Regions from separate parts of the Planococcus alkaliphilus genome, predicted to be linked through region 3. Evidence: a T-box and tRNA genes for the amino acid it is inferred to sense, from the RefSeq annotation. Region 3 holds a T-box; the other regions hold tRNA genes.
What was found. The T-box of region 3 lies ahead of thrS (threonine--tRNA ligase). A T-box ahead of a tRNA ligase gene usually reads a tRNA of that ligase, here a tRNA-Thr.
Positions count from the first base shown of each region.

Region 1: it has a tRNA-Thr gene. The T-box ahead of thrS (threonine--tRNA ligase) is inferred to sense a tRNA for this amino acid. The anticodon was not compared.
Region 2: it has a tRNA-Thr gene. The T-box ahead of thrS (threonine--tRNA ligase) is inferred to sense a tRNA for this amino acid. The anticodon was not compared.

Region 1 covers NZ_CM168060.1:164,016-170,202, reverse strand. The annotation lists gene AC2EXB_RS00920 (citrate synthase/methylcitrate synthase) at 1-420, shown strand, start outside; gene AC2EXB_RS00915 (ISL3 family transposase) at 472-1,695, opposite strand; tRNA gene AC2EXB_RS00910 (tRNA-Ala) at 1,882-1,954, opposite strand; tRNA gene AC2EXB_RS00905 (tRNA-Lys) at 1,985-2,057, opposite strand; tRNA gene AC2EXB_RS00900 (tRNA-Gln) at 2,067-2,141, opposite strand; tRNA gene AC2EXB_RS00895 (tRNA-Tyr) at 2,152-2,235, opposite strand; tRNA gene AC2EXB_RS00890 (tRNA-Val) at 2,244-2,319, opposite strand; tRNA gene AC2EXB_RS00885 (tRNA-Glu) at 2,366-2,440, opposite strand; tRNA gene AC2EXB_RS00880 (tRNA-Thr) at 2,497-2,569, opposite strand; rRNA gene rrf (5S ribosomal RNA) at 2,609-2,724, opposite strand; rRNA gene AC2EXB_RS00870 (23S ribosomal RNA) at 2,807-5,740, opposite strand; rRNA gene AC2EXB_RS00865 (16S ribosomal RNA) at 5,947-6,187, opposite strand, start outside.
Region 2 covers NZ_CM168060.1:89,076-95,262, forward strand. The annotation lists rRNA gene AC2EXB_RS00395 (23S ribosomal RNA) at 1-2,070, shown strand, start outside; rRNA gene rrf (5S ribosomal RNA) at 2,213-2,328, shown strand; tRNA gene AC2EXB_RS00405 (tRNA-Val) at 2,338-2,413, shown strand; tRNA gene AC2EXB_RS00410 (tRNA-Thr) at 2,427-2,502, shown strand; tRNA gene AC2EXB_RS00415 (tRNA-Lys) at 2,513-2,588, shown strand; tRNA gene AC2EXB_RS00420 (tRNA-Leu) at 2,610-2,694, shown strand; tRNA gene AC2EXB_RS00425 (tRNA-Gly) at 2,700-2,774, shown strand; tRNA gene AC2EXB_RS00430 (tRNA-Leu) at 2,805-2,893, shown strand; tRNA gene AC2EXB_RS00435 (tRNA-Arg) at 2,937-3,013, shown strand; tRNA gene AC2EXB_RS00440 (tRNA-Pro) at 3,039-3,115, shown strand; tRNA gene AC2EXB_RS00445 (tRNA-Ala) at 3,122-3,197, shown strand; rRNA gene AC2EXB_RS00450 (16S ribosomal RNA) at 3,367-4,917, shown strand; tRNA gene AC2EXB_RS00455 (tRNA-Ile) at 5,020-5,096, shown strand; tRNA gene AC2EXB_RS00460 (tRNA-Ala) at 5,111-5,186, shown strand; rRNA gene AC2EXB_RS00465 (23S ribosomal RNA) at 5,308-6,187, shown strand, end outside.
Region 3 covers NZ_CM168060.1:1,401,886-1,408,072, reverse strand. The annotation lists gene rpmI (50S ribosomal protein L35) at 124-324, opposite strand; gene infC (translation initiation factor IF-3) at 353-859, opposite strand; gene AC2EXB_RS07285 (hypothetical protein) at 850-1,107, opposite strand; gene thrS (threonine--tRNA ligase) at 1,139-3,067, opposite strand; T-box leader at 3,171-3,407, opposite strand; gene dnaI (primosomal protein DnaI) at 3,466-4,401, opposite strand; gene AC2EXB_RS07270 (replication initiation and membrane attachment family protein) at 4,402-5,763, opposite strand; gene nrdR (transcriptional regulator NrdR) at 5,775-6,187, opposite strand, start outside.

The sequences.
Region 1 (6,187 bases), 1.2 Mb from region 3:
ATCGATCTGTTGGAAGAAATCCAATCTCCCGAACGAATTGAACCCGTCATTGCCCATAAACTTGATGAAGGAGAGAAAATCATGGGGTTCGGCCATCGCATTTACCGGACAGAAGATCCGCGTTCCATTTTATTGCGTGAAACTTGTTTGGCACTCGCAGGCGAAGACCCTTGGCTCGATTTAGCTGTATCTGCAGAACAGAAAATCATCCGCTTGCTGAATGAACGAAAACCAGGGCGTGCCCTTTACACAAACGTTGAATTTTATGCAGCTGCCATTATGCGCTCGATTGATATGCCACCGACTTTATTCACACCCACTTTCAGTGTCGCTCGAATAGTCGGCTGGACTGCCCACGTACTCGAACAGCAGCGGGACAATGTCATTTTCCGGCCGCAATCCGAATACATTGGAAACTAACTAAAAAAGGTTCTCCGTCAAATGTTGGGGTGAGGTGAAATCTTCCTCACTCTAACCAACGTGAACTCCCATATTCTTATACTTGTGTGTCAGTAGTATTTTGGCGCGGGCGCGTTCGAAATTCTGAAAGCCGAACGCGTTCCGCTTAATCACTTTTGTCAGGTTATTGATGCCTTCCAAGAAACCATTGGAATACTTGAACGAGAAGCTGTTCAAGATTTCCGTCTGCCAGTTTCGGAAGGTGCCCATGGCTTTCTGGAACTCGGGAATGCCCGCTTGTTCCACCAGCCGATAAAATTCCAGCAACGCTTCTTTGGTCTTGAGGATTTCCTCGGGATCTCTTTTTTTGCTTGCCTGAAACCACGTGCAATACGCTTCCTTCAGTTCGTATGCTCGTTTGAGCTCCTCATCCATTTCAAGATACCGCTTCAAGTACCAACGGTCCTTTTCGGTTAACTTCTCACTGTTTTTGTAAAAGACGTAGCGCATCCGTTTGCCTTTTTTGCGGTCATAGTCGTTCCAACTTTTCTGCACGCGTCTGCGGACCGCGTCCAGCGCCCAGTAAATGTACCGGCAGAAGTGGAAGCGATCGGCGATGATCACCGGTTTGCCGAGTGCTTTTTTGACCGCGGCTTTAAAGGAATGGCTCATGTCCATGACGACGATTTCCACCGCAGCTCCGTGCTGTTGGAGATACTGTTTGATCGTCTCTTTTTTCCGGTTGGGCAGGATATCGATCGGTTCTCTCGTTTCGCCATCGGCGATAATCAGTTGGTACTTTCCTTCGCGGGTGTCGCCTTTGTATTCGTCGATGGCGATCACACGCGGTAATTTTGCGGTTTCAGTAACTTCCTGGAGCGCCACCAGATCGAAACGCCGAACGATGGTCGAAGCGGAAGCGCCGTATTGTCCGGCCACTTCCTTGAACGTTTTCGCCTTGACGCTGCGCACATGAACCGCTTGGTTCCACTCTTTTGAGAACCGTTGATAGCGGCCGATGAATGAATTCTGTTCGGCGAATTTCTTGCCGCACGCCCCGCATACGTAGCGTCTCTTCTTATAGAAAAGGTAAGTCTGGCGTTCAAACCATTTCAGGTGTTTGATCTTTTGGATCCGGTAATCGTGGACACGCCGGGTCTTCTCCTGGCAACGCGGGCAACGGTGTGCCTTCACTTCCAACTCCACATGCAGGGCCACCCGGTCCTCCACTTGTTCCATCTTCATGATTTTCACATCTTCTAATCCGGGAAATTTCATGGTAAAATTCAAGTGCACGCATCTCCTCTTCTTTACTTGTTATTCGACATTTCAAGTATAAAAGAATTTGGAGATTGCGTGTCTTTTTTTGGGCCGAATTGTTTCAACACCCCAACAATTAGTGTAGAACCCTAAAAAAAACCCGTCTCCAAGTTAATGGAAACGGGTTTTTACACATGGATAGTACAAATACACATGGAACAATGGAGCCTAGGGGGCTCGAACCCCTGACCTCGACACTGCCAGCGTCGCGCTCTCCCAGCTGAGCTAAGGCCCCGCGCTGAACAGGCGCAGGAAAAAATAAAAATGAGCCATGAAGGATTCGAACCTTCGACCCTCTGATTAAAAGTCAGATGCTCTACCAACTGAGCTAATGGCTCGAAAAAAAATGGCTGGGGTACCTGGATTCGAACCAGGGCATGACGGGATCAAAACCCGTTGCCTTACCGCTTGGCTATACCCCAAAGATAAAACTGGTGGTGGGGGGCAGATTCGAACTGCCGAACCCGAAGGAGCGGATTTACAGTCCGCCGCGTTTAGCCACTTCGCTACCCCACCGAGAAGAATGGTGGAGGATGACGGGATCGAACCGCCGACCCTCTGCTTGTAAGGCAGATGCTCTCCCAGCTGAGCTAATCCTCCACGAAAATCAAAATTTATTTCTATAAATTGTTTTTAAAAAACAATTTGGTGACCCCTACGGGATTCGAACCCGTGTTACCGCCGTGAAAGGGCGGTGTCTTAACCGCTTGACCAAGGGGCCAATATAAATAGTATAACAGTCTCTCACCAATCTACAAAACCTTATGGAAATCAAAAAGCTTCCAACCGGGTTCGAACCGGTGACCTCTTCCTTACCATGGAAGCACTCTACCTGCTGAGCTATGGAAGCAAGGTAAAAGATTCGTTGCGGTAAAAAAAACATAGAATAGCCCAGCGACGTCCTACTCTCACAGGGGGAGACCCCCAACTACCATCGGCGCAAAAGAGCTTAACTTCCGTGTTCGGGATGGGAACGGGTGTGGCCTCTTTGCCATCATCACTGGACTATTTTTTTCAGAGTGACTTGTTCACTCAAAACTGGATATTCGACATTGAATACAGGAAACGCGCGCTTCAGAAAGCCATTTTGGTTAAGTCCTCGATCGATTAGTATTCGTCAGCTGCACGTGTCGCCACGCTTCCACCTCGAACCTATCTACCTCATCGTCTTTGAGGGATCTTACTTGCTTGCGCAATGGGAAATCTCATCTTGAGGGGGGCTTCGTGCTTAGATGCTTTCAGCACTTATCCCGGCCACACATAGCTACCCAGCGATGCCCTTGGCAGAACAACTGGTACACCAGCGGTGTGTCCATCCCGGTCCTCTCGTACTAAGGACAGCTCCTCTCAAATTTCCTGCGCCCGCGACGGATAGGGACCGAACTGTCTCACGACGTTCTGAACCCAGCTCGCGTACCGCTTTAATGGGCGAACAGCCCAACCCTTGGGACCGACTACAGCCCCAGGATGCGATGAGCCGACATCGAGGTGCCAAACCTCCCCGTCGATGTGGACTCTTGGGGGAGATAAGCCTGTTATCCCCGGGGTAGCTTTTATCCGTTGAGCGATGGCCCTTCCATGCGGAACCACCGGATCACTAAGCCCGTCTTTCGACCCTGCTCGACCTGTACGTCTCGCAGTCAAGCTCCCTTGTGCCTTTACACTCTGCGAATGATTTCCAACCATTCTGAGGGAACCTTTGGGCGCCTCCGTTACTCTTTAGGAGGCGACCGCCCCAGTCAAACTGCCCGCCTGACACTGTCTCCCACCCCGATCAGGGGTGTGGGTTAGAATTTCAATACAACCAGGGTAGTATCCCACCGACGCCTCCTCCGAAGCTGGCGCTCCGGGCTCAAAGGCTCCTACCTATCCTGTACAAGTTGCACCAAAATTCAATATCAGGCTACAGTAAAGCTCCACGGGGTCTTTCCGTCCTGTCGCGGGTAACCTGCATCTTCACAGGTACTATAATTTCACCGAGTCTCTCGTTGAGACAGTGCCCAGATCGTTACGCCTTTCGTGCGGGTCGGAACTTACCCGACAAGGAATTTCGCTACCTTAGGACCGTTATAGTTACGGCCGCCGTTTACTGGGGCTTCAGTTCGCACCTTCGCTTGCGCTAAGCACTCCCCTTAACCTTCCAGCACCGGGCAGGCGTCAGCCCCTATACGTCACCTTACGGTTTTGCAGAGACCTGTGTTTTTGCTAAACAGTCGCCTGGGCCTATTCACTGCGGCTCTCTCGGGCTATTCACCCTACCAGAGCACCCCTTCTCCCGAAGTTACGGGGTCATTTTGCCGAGTTCCTTAACGAGAGTTCACTCGCTCACCTTAGAATTCTCTTCTCGCCTACCTGTGTCGGTTTGCGGTACGGGCACCTCCCGCCTCGCTAGAGGCTTTTCTTGGCAGTGTGAAATCAGGGACTCGAGGATGAATCCTCTTGCCGTCACAGCTTAACGTATCAGGAATGGGATTTGCCTCATTCCACGCCTCACTGCTTGGACGCGCACAACCAACGGCGCGCTCACCTTATCCTTCTGCGTCCCCCCATTGCTCAAACGGCGGGGAGGTGGTACAGGAATATCAACCTGTTGTCCATCGTCTACGCCTATCGGCCTCGACTTAGGTCCCGACTGACCCTGAGCGGACGAGCCTTCCTCAGGAAACCTTAGGCATTCGGTGGACGGGATTCTCACCCGTCTTTCGTTACTCATACCGGCATTCTCACTTCTAAGCGCTCCACCAGTCCTTCCGGTCTGACTTCAACGCCCTTAGAACGCTCTCCTACCACGGACCTCAGATGAGGTCCATCCACAGCTTCGGTAATCCGTTTAGCCCCGGTACATTTTCGGCGCAGTGTCACTCGACCAGTGAGCTATTACGCACTCTTTAAATGATGGCTGCTTCTAAGCCAACATCCTGGTTGTCTAAGCAACGCCACATCCTTTTCCACTTAACGGATATTTGGGGACCTTAGCTGGTGGTCTGGGCTGTTTCCCTCTTGACTACGGATCTTATCACTCGCAGTCTGACTCCCAATCATAAATCACTGGCATTCGGAGTTTGTCTGAATTCGGTAACCCGGGATGGGCCCCTAGTCCAAACAGTGCTCTACCTCCAGGATTCTAAACGATTGAGGCTAGCCCTAAAGCTATTTCGGAGAGAACCAGCTATCTCCAGGTTCGATTGGAATTTCTCCGCTACCCACACCTCATCCCCGCACTTTTCAACGTGCGTGGGTTCGGGCCTCCAGTAAGTGTTACCTTACCTTCACCCTGGACATGGGTAGATCACCTGGTTTCGGGTCTACAACTGCATACTCATTCGCCCTATTCAGACTCGCTTTCGCTGCGGCTCCGCCTTCTCAGCTTAACCTTGCATGCAATCGTAACTCGCCGGTTCATTCTACAAAAGGCACGCCATCACCCATTAACGGGCTTTGACTACTTGTAGGCACACGGTTTCAGGATCTGTTTCACTCCCCTTCCGGGGTGCTTTTCACCTTTCCCTCACGGTACTGGTTCACTATCGGTCACTAGGGAGTATTTAGCCTTGGGAGATGGTCCTCCCGGATTCCGACGGAATTTCACGTGTTCCGCCGTACTCAGGATCCACTCGGGAGATCCGAACCTTTCAGCTACAGGGCTGTTACCTTGTCTCGCGGACCGTTCCAGGTCGCTTCGCTTAAATTCGAATTTTGTAACTCCACAATGAGTGTCCTACAACCCCAAGAGGCAAGCCTCTTGGTTTGGGCTGTTCCCGTTTCGCTCGCCGCTACTCAGGGAATCGCATTTGCTTTCTCTTCCTCCAGGTACTTAGATGTTTCAGTTCCCTGGGTCTGCCTTCTCATGTGCTATGTATTCACACATGGATACCGCCCCATTAAAGGCGGTGGGTTCCCCCATTCGGAAATCTCCGGATCATCGCTCACTTACAGCTCCCCGAAGCATATCGGTGTTAGTGCCGTCCTTCTTCGGCTCCTAGTGCCAAGGCATTCACCGTGCGCCCTTTCTAACTTAACCAAGTGGTTTGTTAAAAAGTGGATCCCAATTGGGATCGTGCTTGCATGAATTGCTTGTTTTCATTTGTTTCAATGTCGTTTTATCCAGTTTTCAAAGAACAAGTTTGAAGTCACAAAACAGGCTCACGCCTGAAGGGTGAACCTTCAAAACTGAACGCAAAACGTCAACACAAGATCCGGAGATCTTGTTTCCGAATAAATCCTTAGAAAGGAGGTGATCCAGCCGCACCTTCCGATACGGCTACCTTGTTACGACTTCACCCCAATCATCTGTCCCACCTTCGGCGGCTGGCTCCACTAGGGTTACCCCACCGACTTCGGGTGTTACAAACTCTCGTGGTGTGACGGGCGGTGTGTACAAGGCCCGGGAACGTATTCACCGTGGCATGCTGATCCACGATTACTAGCGATTCCGGCTTCATGCAGGCGAGTTGCAGCCTGCAATCCG
Region 2 (6,187 bases), 1.3 Mb from region 3:
AAATAGCTTTAGGGCTAGCCTCAATCGTTTAGAATCCTGGAGGTAGAGCACTGTTTGGACTAGGGGCCCATCCCGGGTTACCGAATTCAGACAAACTCCGAATGCCAGTGATTTATGATTGGGAGTCAGACTGCGAGTGATAAGATCCGTAGTCAAGAGGGAAACAGCCCAGACCACCAGCTAAGGTCCCCAAATATCCGTTAAGTGGAAAAGGATGTGGCGTTGCTTAGACAACCAGGATGTTGGCTTAGAAGCAGCCATCATTTAAAGAGTGCGTAATAGCTCACTGGTCGAGTGACACTGCGCCGAAAATGTACCGGGGCTAAACGGATTACCGAAGCTGTGGATGGACCTCATCTGAGGTCCGTGGTAGGAGAGCGTTCTAAGGGCGTTGAAGTCAGACCGGAAGGACTGGTGGAGCGCTTAGAAGTGAGAATGCCGGTATGAGTAACGAAAGACGGGTGAGAATCCCGTCCACCGAATGCCTAAGGTTTCCTGAGGAAGGCTCGTCCGCTCAGGGTCAGTCGGGACCTAAGTCGAGGCCGATAGGCGTAGACGATGGACAACAGGTTGATATTCCTGTACCACCTCCCCGCCGTTTGAGCAATGGGGGGACGCAGAAGGATAAGGTGAGCGCGCCGTTGGTTGTGCGCGTCCAAGCAGTGAGGCGTGGAATGAGGCAAATCCCATTCCTGATACGTTAAGCTGTGACGGCAAGAGGATTCATCCTCGAGTCCCTGATTTCACACTGCCAAGAAAAGCCTCTAGCGAGGCGGGAGGTGCCCGTACCGCAAACCGACACAGGTAGGCGAGAAGAGAATTCTAAGGTGAGCGAGTGAACTCTCGTTAAGGAACTCGGCAAAATGACCCCGTAACTTCGGGAGAAGGGGTGCTCTGGTAGGGTGTTACAGCCCGAGAGAGCCGCAGTGAATAGGCCCAGGCGACTGTTTAGCAAAAACACAGGTCTCTGCAAAACCGTAAGGTGACGTATAGGGGCTGACGCCTGCCCGGTGCTGGAAGGTTAAGGGGAGTGCTTAGCGCAAGCGAAGGTGCGAACTGAAGCCCCAGTAAACGGCGGCCGTAACTATAACGGTCCTAAGGTAGCGAAATTCCTTGTCGGGTAAGTTCCGACCCGCACGAAAGGCGTAACGATCTGGGCACTGTCTCAACGAGAGACTCGGTGAAATTATAGTACCTGTGAAGATGCAGGTTACCCGCGACAGGACGGAAAGACCCCGTGGAGCTTTACTGTAGCCTGATATTGAATTTTGGTGCAACTTGTACAGGATAGGTAGGAGCCTTTGAGCCCGGAGCGCCAGCTTCGGAGGAGGCGTCGGTGGGATACTACCCTGGTTGTATTGAAATTCTAACCCACACCCCTGATCGGGGTGGGAGACAGTGTCAGGCGGGCAGTTTGACTGGGGCGGTCGCCTCCTAAAGAGTAACGGAGGCGCCCAAAGGTTCCCTCAGAATGGTTGGAAATCATTCGCAGAGTGTAAAGGCACAAGGGAGCTTGACTGCGAGACGTACAGGTCGAGCAGGGTCGAAAGACGGGCTTAGTGATCCGGTGGTTCCGCATGGAAGGGCCATCGCTCAACGGATAAAAGCTACCCCGGGGATAACAGGCTTATCTCCCCCAAGAGTCCACATCGACGGGGAGGTTTGGCACCTCGATGTCGGCTCATCGCATCCTGGGGCTGTAGTCGGTCCCAAGGGTTGGGCTGTTCGCCCATTAAAGCGGTACGCGAGCTGGGTTCAGAACGTCGTGAGACAGTTCGGTCCCTATCCGTCGCGGGCGCAGGAAATTTGAGAGGAGCTGTCCTTAGTACGAGAGGACCGGGATGGACACACCGCTGGTGTACCAGTTGTTCTGCCAAGGGCATCGCTGGGTAGCTATGTGTGGCCGGGATAAGTGCTGAAAGCATCTAAGCACGAAGCCCCCCTCAAGATGAGATTTCCCATTGCGCAAGCAAGTAAGATCCCTCAAAGACGATGAGGTAGATAGGTTCGAGGTGGAAGCGTGGCGACACGTGCAGCTGACGAATACTAATCGATCGAGGACTTAACCAAAATGGCTTTCTGAAGAGCGCGTTTCCTTTGTTTCATGTCGAATATCCAGTTTTGAAAGAATAAGGCAAAAGTTTTTTTAAAAAAAGCTTGAAATACCGGTCAGAATTGGTATAATAAAACTTGTCTTTCAAAAATCAAATAGTCCAGTGATGATGGCAAAGAGGCCACACCCGTTCCCATCCCGAACACGGAAGTTAAGCTCTTTTGCGCCGATGGTAGTTGGGGGTCTCCCCCTGTGAGAGTAGGACGTCGCTGGGCATACATACTGGAGGATTAGCTCAGCTGGGAGAGCATCTGCCTTACAAGCAGAGGGTCGGCGGTTCGATCCCGTCATCCTCCACCATTTTTTCTCTTTCGCCGGAGTAGCTCAACTGGTAGAGCAACTGACTTGTAATCAGTAGGTTGAGGGTTCAAGTCCTTTCTCCGGCACCACTTTTCGTGAGAGCCATTAGCTCAGTTGGTAGAGCATCTGACTTTTAATCAGAGGGTCGAAGGTTCGAATCCTTCATGGCTCACCATTTTAATTTCATTATTGCCACGCGGGTGTGGCGGAACTGGCAGACGCACTAGACTTAGGATCTAGCGCCTTCGGGCGTGGGGGTTCGACTCCCTTCACCCGCACCATTTTTGCGGAAGTAGTTCAGTGGTAGAACGCCACCTTGCCAAGGTGGAGGTCGCGGGTTCGACCCCCGTCTTCCGCTCCAATTTTTTGCAGCAATTCAAAGCCGACCCATGCCGGGGTGGCGGAACTGGCAGACGCACAGGACTTAAAATCCTGCGGTAGGTGACTACCGTACCGGTTCGATTCCGGTCCTCGGCACCATCTTTGTTTGCAGAAAAAACCGTCAGGTTTTCATCATGAATAAGCGCCCGTAGCTCAATTGGATAGAGTACTTGACTACGAATCAAGCGGTTAGAGGTTCGAGTCCTCTCGGGCGCGCCATATTTTTACACTCAGCATTTAAGTTCGGGAAGTAGCTCAGCTTGGTAGAGCACTTGGTTTGGGACCAAGGGGTCGCAGGTTCGAATCCTGTCTTCCCGACCATTCAATGGGGCCTTAGCTCAGCTGGGAGAGCGCCTGCCTTGCACGCAGGAGGTCAGCGGTTCGATCCCGCTAGGCTCCACCAATTTTTATAATGAACCTTGAAAACTGAACAGCAAAACGTCAACAATATCGGCAACGGACCTTCTGGTCCCGCGCCACAACTTACTGATCAGGCTTTTGCCAGATCAAAGCGAATCGCCCGTCTTTTCGGAGGCGGCGATGCGCCAGCATTGAGCAATCAATACTACTCTATAATGGAGAGTTTGATCCTGGCTCAGGACGAACGCTGGCGGCGTGCCTAATACATGCAAGTCGAGCGGAACACTTGGAGCTTGCTCCAAGCGTTTAGCGGCGGACGGGTGAGTAACACGTGGGCAACCTGCCCTGCAGATCGGGATAACTCCGGGAAACCGGTGCTAATACCGAATAGTTTGAAGCCTCACCTGAGGCTTCACGGAAAGACGGTTTCGGCTGTCACTGCAGGATGGGCCCGCGGCGCATTAGCTAGTTGGTGGGGTAACGGCCCACCAAGGCCACGATGCGTAGCCGACCTGAGAGGGTGACCGGCCACACTGGGACTGAGACACGGCCCAGACTCCTACGGGAGGCAGCAGTAGGGAATCTTCCGCAATGGACGCAAGTCTGACGGAGCAACGCCGCGTGAGTGACGAAGGTTTTCGGATCGTAAAACTCTGTTGTGAGGGAAGAACACGTACCAACTAACTATTGGTACCTTGACGGTACCTCACCAGAAAGCCACGGCTAACTACGTGCCAGCAGCCGCGGTAATACGTAGGTGGCAAGCGTTGTCCGGAATTATTGGGCGTAAAGCGCGCGCAGGCGGTTCCTTAAGTCTGATGTGAAAGCCCACGGCTCAACCGTGGAGGGTCATTGGAAACTGGGGAACTTGAGTGCAGAAGAGGAAAGTGGAATTCCACGTGTAGCGGTGAAATGCGTAGAGATGTGGAGGAACACCAGTGGCGAAGGCGACTTTCTGGTCTGTAACTGACGCTGAGGCGCGAAAGCGTGGGGAGCAAACAGGATTAGATACCCTGGTAGTCCACGCCGTAAACGATGAGTGCTAAGTGTTAGGGGGTTTCCGCCCCTTAGTGCTGCAGCTAACGCATTAAGCACTCCGCCTGGGGAGTACGGCCGCAAGGCTGAAACTCAAAGGAATTGACGGGGGCCCGCACAAGCGGTGGAGCATGTGGTTTAATTCGAAGCAACGCGAAGAACCTTACCAGGTCTTGACATCCCGCTGCCCGCCTTGGAGACAAGGCTTTCCCTTCGGGGACAGCGGTGACAGGTGGTGCATGGTTGTCGTCAGCTCGTGTCGTGAGATGTTGGGTTAAGTCCCGCAACGAGCGCAACCCTTGATCTTAGTTGCCAGCATTCAGTTGGGCACTCTAAGGTGACTGCCGGTGACAAACCGGAGGAAGGTGGGGATGACGTCAAATCATCATGCCCCTTATGACCTGGGCTACACACGTGCTACAATGGACGGTACAAAGGGCAGCCAACCCGCGAGGGGGAGCCAATCCCAGAAAACCGTTCTCAGTTCGGATTGCAGGCTGCAACTCGCCTGCATGAAGCCGGAATCGCTAGTAATCGTGGATCAGCATGCCACGGTGAATACGTTCCCGGGCCTTGTACACACCGCCCGTCACACCACGAGAGTTTGTAACACCCGAAGTCGGTGGGGTAACCCTTACGGGAGCCAGCCGCCGAAGGTGGGACAGGTGATTGGGGTGAAGTCGTAACAAGGTAGCCGTATCGGAAGGTGCGGCTGGATCACCTCCTTTCTAAGGATTTATTCGGAAACAAGATCTCCAGATCTTGTGTTGACGTTTTGCGTTCAGTTTTGAAGGATTCATGTGAATTTTTCAATTTTGATATTCCCAAGAGGGCCTATAGCTCAGCTGGTTAGAGCGCACGCCTGATAAGCGTGAGGTCGATGGTTCGAGTCCATTTAGGCCCACCATAATTTTTCTTCTTGGGGCCTTAGCTCAGCTGGGAGAGCGCCTGCCTTGCACGCAGGAGGTCAGCGGTTCGATCCCGCTAGGCTCCACCAATCATTTTTTATAAATGAACTTGTTCTTTGAAAACTGGATAAAACGACATTGAAACAAATGAAAACAAGCAATTCATGTAAGCACGATCCCAATTGGGATCCACTTTTTAACAAACCACTTGGTTAAGTTAGAAAGGGCGCACGGTGAATGCCTTGGCACTAGGAGCCGAAGAAGGACGGCACTAACACCGATATGCTTCGGGGAGCTGTAAGTGAGCGATGATCCGGAGATTTCCGAATGGGGGAACCCACCGCCTTTAATGGGGCGGTATCCATGTGTGAATACATAGCACATGAGAAGGCAGACCCAGGGAACTGAAACATCTAAGTACCTGGAGGAAGAGAAAGCAAATGCGATTCCCTGAGTAGCGGCGAGCGAAACGGGAACAGCCCAAACCAAGAGGCTTGCCTCTTGGGGTTGTAGGACACTCATTGTGGAGTTACAAAATCCGAATTTAAGCGAAGCGACCTGGAACGGTCCGCGAGACAAGGTAACAGCCCTGTAGCTGAAAGGTTCGGATCTCCCGAGTGGATCCTGAGTACGGCGGAACACGTGAAATTCCGTCGGAATCCGGGAGGACCATCTCCCAAGGCTAAATACTCCCTAGTGACCGATAGTGAACCAGTACCGTGAGGGAAAGGTGAAAAGCACCCCGGAAGGGGAGTGAAACAGATCCTGAAACCGTGTGCCTACAAGTAGTCAAAGCCCGTTAATGGGTGATGGCGTGCCTTTTGTAGAATGAACCGGCGAGTTACGATTGCATGCAAGGTTAAGCTGAGAAGGCGGAGCCGCAGCGAAAGCGAGTCTGAATAGGGCGAATGAGTATGCAGTTGTAGACCCGAAACCAGGTGATCTACCCATGTCCAGGGTGAAGGTAAGGTAACACTTACTGGAGGCCCGAACCCACGCACGTTGAAAAGTGCGGGGATGAGGTGTGGGTAGCGGAGAAATTCCAATCGAACCTGGAGATAGCTGGTTCTCTCCGAAATAGCTTTAGGGC
Region 3 (6,187 bases):
TTGTCCAGACTCCAACGGCCAGCTCCTCGGTCTTAAGCTGTCCTTCCTGTGCGGCAAAGAACGCCGCTTCGGAAGATCATCTTAAGTCTGCCGGAGCTGAACGGCCGTTTACGCTTTTCAATATTACTTCATGTTATAGATAAGAGATTTGATGCGTTTCAAGTCGCCTGCAGAAACAAGTTTCCCTTTACGTAGGTGACGTTTTTGCTTAGTCGATTTGTTTGCAAATAAGTGGCTTGTGTGTGAACGGTTGCGTTTTACTTTACCAGTTCCAGTTTTCTTGAAACGTTTCATCGCACCGCGGTGGCTTTTCATTTTCGGCATTTCGAATTCCTCCTAAACAATTGATCTGTTATTCTTTTTCGTTAACTGGCGCAAGCATCAAGAACATGCTGCGGCCATCCATTTTAGGGCGCTGTTCAACCGTCGCAACTTCCTTGCATGCTTCTGCGAAGCGTTCAAGGACGCGCTGTCCGATTTCTTTGTGCGTGATCGCACGGCCTTTAAAGCGGATTGAAGCTTTGACTTTGTCCCCTTTTTCAAGGAACTTAATCGCATTGCGAAGTTTCGTGTTAAAATCGTGTTCGTCGATTGAAGGGCTCAAACGCACTTCTTTCACTACGATCACTTTTTGATTTTTACGAATTTCACGGTCTTTCTTTTGCTGTTCGAACTTGAATTTACCATGGTCCATGATACGTGCGACCGGCGGCTTAGCTTGAGGAGCCACTAGTACAAGATCCAAGTTGACACGTGCAGCAATTTCAAGTGCTTCGTTACGTGTTTTAATACCGAGTTGCTCACCGTTCTGATCAATAACCCGTAACTCACGTGCACGAATACCTTCATTTACATTGATGTCTTTGCTAATATTAATCCACCTCCGGATAGTGTCGCGAATAGCTTAACATGTGTAACCGACCATGTCGGCTTACAGGTCCGATCCAAAACAAAAGCGGATGGGCCTCGTTCGGCCCACCCGCAATTTATGACAGCACGCCGCAGCGTGATAAAGTCAAAATCGTGTCTACCTGCCAACAACTGGTCGATCAGGTGAGAAGCGGGTGCTCCTGCTTGCACATATAAGTATTCTATAACCTTATTCATAATACCATGCACCTAAGGGCATGTCAACCCTTTAGCGAAGTTCGCCTTGAATCATTTTCAAGAAATCGTCAAACGGCATGCTTTCGGATTTCTGTTCTCCGTATTTACGGACGTTGACCGAACCGTTTTCAACTTCCTGGTCTCCAAGAACCAGCATATACGGAACTTTCTGCATCTGCGCTTCGCGGATTTTGTAGCCAAGCTTCTCATCGCGTTCGTCGATATCGACGCGCAATCGATGAGATTGCAATTTCTCTTGGACGTTTTTCGCGTAGTCGCTGTGTGCATCGAGCGATACCGGAATCACTTCCACTTGAACTGGAGCCAGCCAAGTCGGGAATGCCCCTTTGTATTCTTCGATCAAGAAAGCAACAAAACGTTCCATAGTCGAAACAACGCCGCGGTGGATGACGACTGGACGGTGCTGTTTGCCGTCTTCTCCGATATAAGTCAGGTCGAAACGCTCAGGAAGCAAGAAATCCAGCTGGACAGTTGAAAGTGTTTCTTCTTTGCCTAGAGCTGTTTTGACTTGGACATCGAGTTTCGGTCCGTAGAATGCCGCTTCGCCTTCTACTTCCACGTAATCCAATCCAAGATCGTCCATTGCTTCTTTCAGCATGGATTGTGCACGTTCCCACATTGCATCGTCGTCAAAGTATTTCTCTTTGTCTGCCGGGTCGCGGTAGGAAACGCGGAAAGAATAATCTTTAAGATCAAAGTCTTTATACACATCGATCACTAAGTTGACCACGCGTTTAAATTCTTCTTTGATTTGGTCCGGGCGTACGAAAATGTGTGCGTCGTTCAATGTCATGCCGCGAACACGCTGCAGTCCAGACAATGCACCAGACATTTCGTAGCGGTGCATCAAACCTAGTTCTGCGATGCGGATCGGCAGCTGGCGATATGAATGGATGCCTTGTTTGAAGATCATCATATGGTGCGGGCAGTTCATCGGACGAAGAACCAATTCCTCGTTGTCCATCTGCATGACCGGGAACATATCTTCCTGGTAATGATCCCAGTGGCCGCTTGTTTTATAAAGGTCCACGCTTCCCATAACCGGAGTATACACATGGTCATATCCTAGGCTTTCTTCTTTATCAACGATATAGCGTTCGATGATGCGGCGGATAGTCGCGCCTTTTGGCAGCCACATCGGCAAGCCTTGGCCCACTTTTTGGGAGTTCATGAATAGATTCAATTCTTTCCCGATTTTGCGGTGGTCGCGTTCTTTCGCTTCTTCAAGCATTTCAAGATGCGCTTTTAAATCCTCTTTTTTGAAGAAAGCAGTGCCGTAGATGCGCTGCAGCATTTTATTGTCACTGTCGCCTCTCCAGTATGCACCCGCCACGCTCAGCAATTTGAATTCTTTTAATTTGCCAGTTGATGGCACGTGGATTCCACGGCAAAGGTCGAAAAATTCGCCTTGCTCATAGATCGATACTTGCTCGTCTTCTGGAATCGCTTCTAAAAGTTCCAATTTATATGGATCTTCGATCGCTGCAAACCGTTTTTGAGCTTCTGCACGCGAAACGTCGTGGCGAACGATTTCAATATTTTCGTTGATGATCTTCTTCATTTCTTTTTCGATGGCAGGCAAGTCTTCTGCTGAAATCGATTCTGCTGTATCGATGTCGTAGTAGAAGCCGTTTTCAATGACCGGGCCGACTCCAAGTTTCGCATCTTTGTAAATGCGTTTGATCGCTTGTGCCAATAGATGAGCAGATGAATGGCGAAGGATTTCCAACGCTTCATCTGATTCCGGCGTAATGATTGCAATGCTGCCGTCTTCTGCAATCGGTGATTTCAAATCAACCAAATGCTCGCCTACTTTACCGGCAAGTGCTTTCTTGCGAAGGCCTGGGCTGATCGACTGGGCAATCTCTTCAGTTGTTGTGCCTTTCGGAAACTCCTTTACTGCACCGTCTGGGAATGTTAATTGAATCATGTCTGACATTCTGCTCTCTCCTTTTTTTATGTTCTAGGCCGAACATCTAGCCTTAGTTCTCGGCTTCCAAGATGTCTGCCCTAAATGAAACCAATAAAAAAAAGCCTCATCCCAAAGGGACGAAGCTTAAGTTCGTGGTTCCACCCTTCTTCTATCTTGAACGGACGAATCCAATTCAAAATGAAGCTCTGCATCGGCTAACGGGCCGGTACCGTCAATTGCTACTGAAAGATTTCACAATTGCTGCTCAAAGGTGGTAAGTGTGTTTGCCGTACTAAGAAGCTTTCAGCCGGGGCTTCTCTCTCTATAAGCCGTACAAATCCACTCTTGTCCTTGTCAACGCATTATATTGTATCGATTGTTTTTACTATACGACGAAAACTTTAAAAAGACAACACCTTGTGTGATTAAATTCGTCGGTTTTGCCCGTCCAACATAACCGGAGCCGTCAAGGCACGGATGCGTTCCATTACGCGCGCCGCTTTTAAATCTTCTTTTTCGCCGCGCTGTGAATACGTCAAATGATGCTGAAGTTCCGAATAACTGAAATTCGATGTCATGAAAGTCGGCAGCTTTTCAGCCATCCGGTAATGGAGAATCGTTCCGAGCACTTCATCGCGCGTCCAGCTCGACATCGCTTCTGCTCCGATATCATCCAACATCAAGACATCCGCTTTTTTGACATAATCCACTTTTTCCTGCAAGGTTTGGTCGCCGATTGCCTGTTTCATTTCACGCATGAATTCAGGGACGAATACCAAAACCGATTTAATGTTCTTTTCGGCCAACGCATTTGCTACAGCACTAAGCAAATAAGATTTGCCAATGCCGAACTTGCCGTAAAGGTATAAGCCTTTTTCCGGCATCTCCCCTGGACCCTTAGTGGCGTCCAGGAACGAATCGACGGCATTAAACGCTTCTAAGCGGCTCGCATCCAATTCAAAACCGGACAACGTCGCTTCCATGACTTCTTTCGGCATATACATGCTGTGGATCAATGACGACGCCCGGCGTTTGTTGTCGTGCTCGTTTTTCAGGCGGCACGGAGTATACGAAATTCCGATATTGCTGCGTTCAAGAACCAAATTCGGTTCAAACCCTTTTAAGTGGTTGATGCAGGCACCAAGGCTCGGGCATTTATTGCAGTCATGGGATTGGTCGATGTATTCATAGAGTTTCCCCATCCCCCTGTCGACAATGTTTTTATCAATTTCCGAAGAATGTTCATCTAAAAAATGCTGAACGCCTGGATGCTCCAGTACTTCCTGCCGCATCGCATTATAGCGTTCGGAAAAAGCAGGGGCATTCACGACACGTTTTAAGGTCTCCCGGATCGGTTCCATTTAATCACCCTTACCTTTCTTCATCGCATATTTCGCTAATAATTTTTGTTTTGCCGCTTCGAGGTCTTCCGTGTTGTCCGCCTCTTTCGCTGGCTGAACATCGTCTTTCTTATAAAACCATTCCGGCAGTTTCTCTTCCCTCACCGGTTTCCGGCTGGAAGAAGAACTTCTCGTTTTTGCTGTCGGAGATCCTTCCGATTTCCATTTTAAATACTGTTCGTGCTCGATCCGCGCAAGATCCATCGCTTCCTTCGCCGTTTTGACGTTCTTACGAAGCCAATGGGATGCGAGTTTTTCAACATAAGCCTTTGTCAACTTCATATCCGTCCGCAGCAAGACATACTGCAGGAGGACATTGACGACAGCAGGCTCCATGCCGTGCTGGATAACCAGTTGATTCGCTAGCTGGACATCTGCCGGCAACGGCTCCTTCCCATTCGCAATGTCTCTTAACACTTCAACCGGAGAAGCCGATTCGAGGTAATCGATCAATTCATCTTCTTTTGTTTTCGGCGCTTCCTTTTTCGGCGTTTCTTTTTTCTTCACTTGAACCAATTGAGGGGCTGTCGTGGCTACGGTCAATTTATAATAATCAGCTGCCGCTTTCTTTAAACTCTCAAGCGTCAATTTGTAATCATCGTCAATTGCGAGCAAAATGACTTTCTGCATTTCGAGGGGACCCCAGCTATACAGGAACGCGAGTTTTGCGATGAGTTCCCGGATGCTCGCCGTCAGCACTTTATGCGGCACCAACTGTTCAGACAAACCTTGGCGCAATAATGAAAAATCAAATTCCCCTTCAGCTTCATAAGAGCCCTTTTTGCGTTCCTGCAAATTATCGGTTTGGGACGGATAGCCCGCTTTCGCATGGACCGGCTGGAAAATATCCGTAAATGTCCGGGATACTTCCGCATAGCCTTCCAGGATTTCACGATGGACCACAAAACGGTCTCTTACTTTCCGGTACGTCGTTTCCCCCACTTTGCTAAAAAGGAACATCGACAGCAGCGGATCCGCAAAAAAACTTTTCGGATCGAGCGGCGGACAAAGCTCATAGACAAACGAACGGTTTTCTTGGTCTTTGCGGTACGTTTTCAATAAGCCGATCGCTTCCAATTGGATCCGCGATTCGAAAATCCGGGAAATGGAGACGCCAAGCGTATTCATTAACATATAATGCGTCGCTTCATCTGTGCCTTCTTCCCCTTCCGCCCAAAGCGTCAAGTAAAAAGCGATGGCTTCTGCACCGACAAGCGGCTGATAGAGAAGCGTCAACAGCTGGCGGTCGTAGTTCGAAAAAGGATATGGCATAACAATTCGGAAAGAATCTGCAGGCTGGAGTTCCTTATACAAAGCTGTCATGATTCACCGCCTTACTCGGACTTCTTATCATCCGGACTCTTTTTCAATAAATCCTTCAATTCATCGATAAATACAGTAATGTCTTTAAACTGGCGGTAGACTGATGCAAATCGAACATAAGCGACTTCATCGATGCCAGCTAAACGGTCCATGACCAACTCACCGACTTCTTCAGATTTTACTTCGGCATTCCCTTGGCGCCGAAGATCTTTTTCAATATCGAATACAACGCTTTCAAGAACCTCGAGCGGCACAGGGCGTTTTTCACAAGCACGGATCAAGCCTCGCAAAACTTTCTCGCGGCTAAATTCTTCACGGGACCCGTCTTTTTTCACCACAATCAACGGCATCTCTTCCACTTTTTCGAACGTCGTATAACGATAGCCGCAAGCTTCACATTCCCTGCGCCTTCTTATGGACTTCA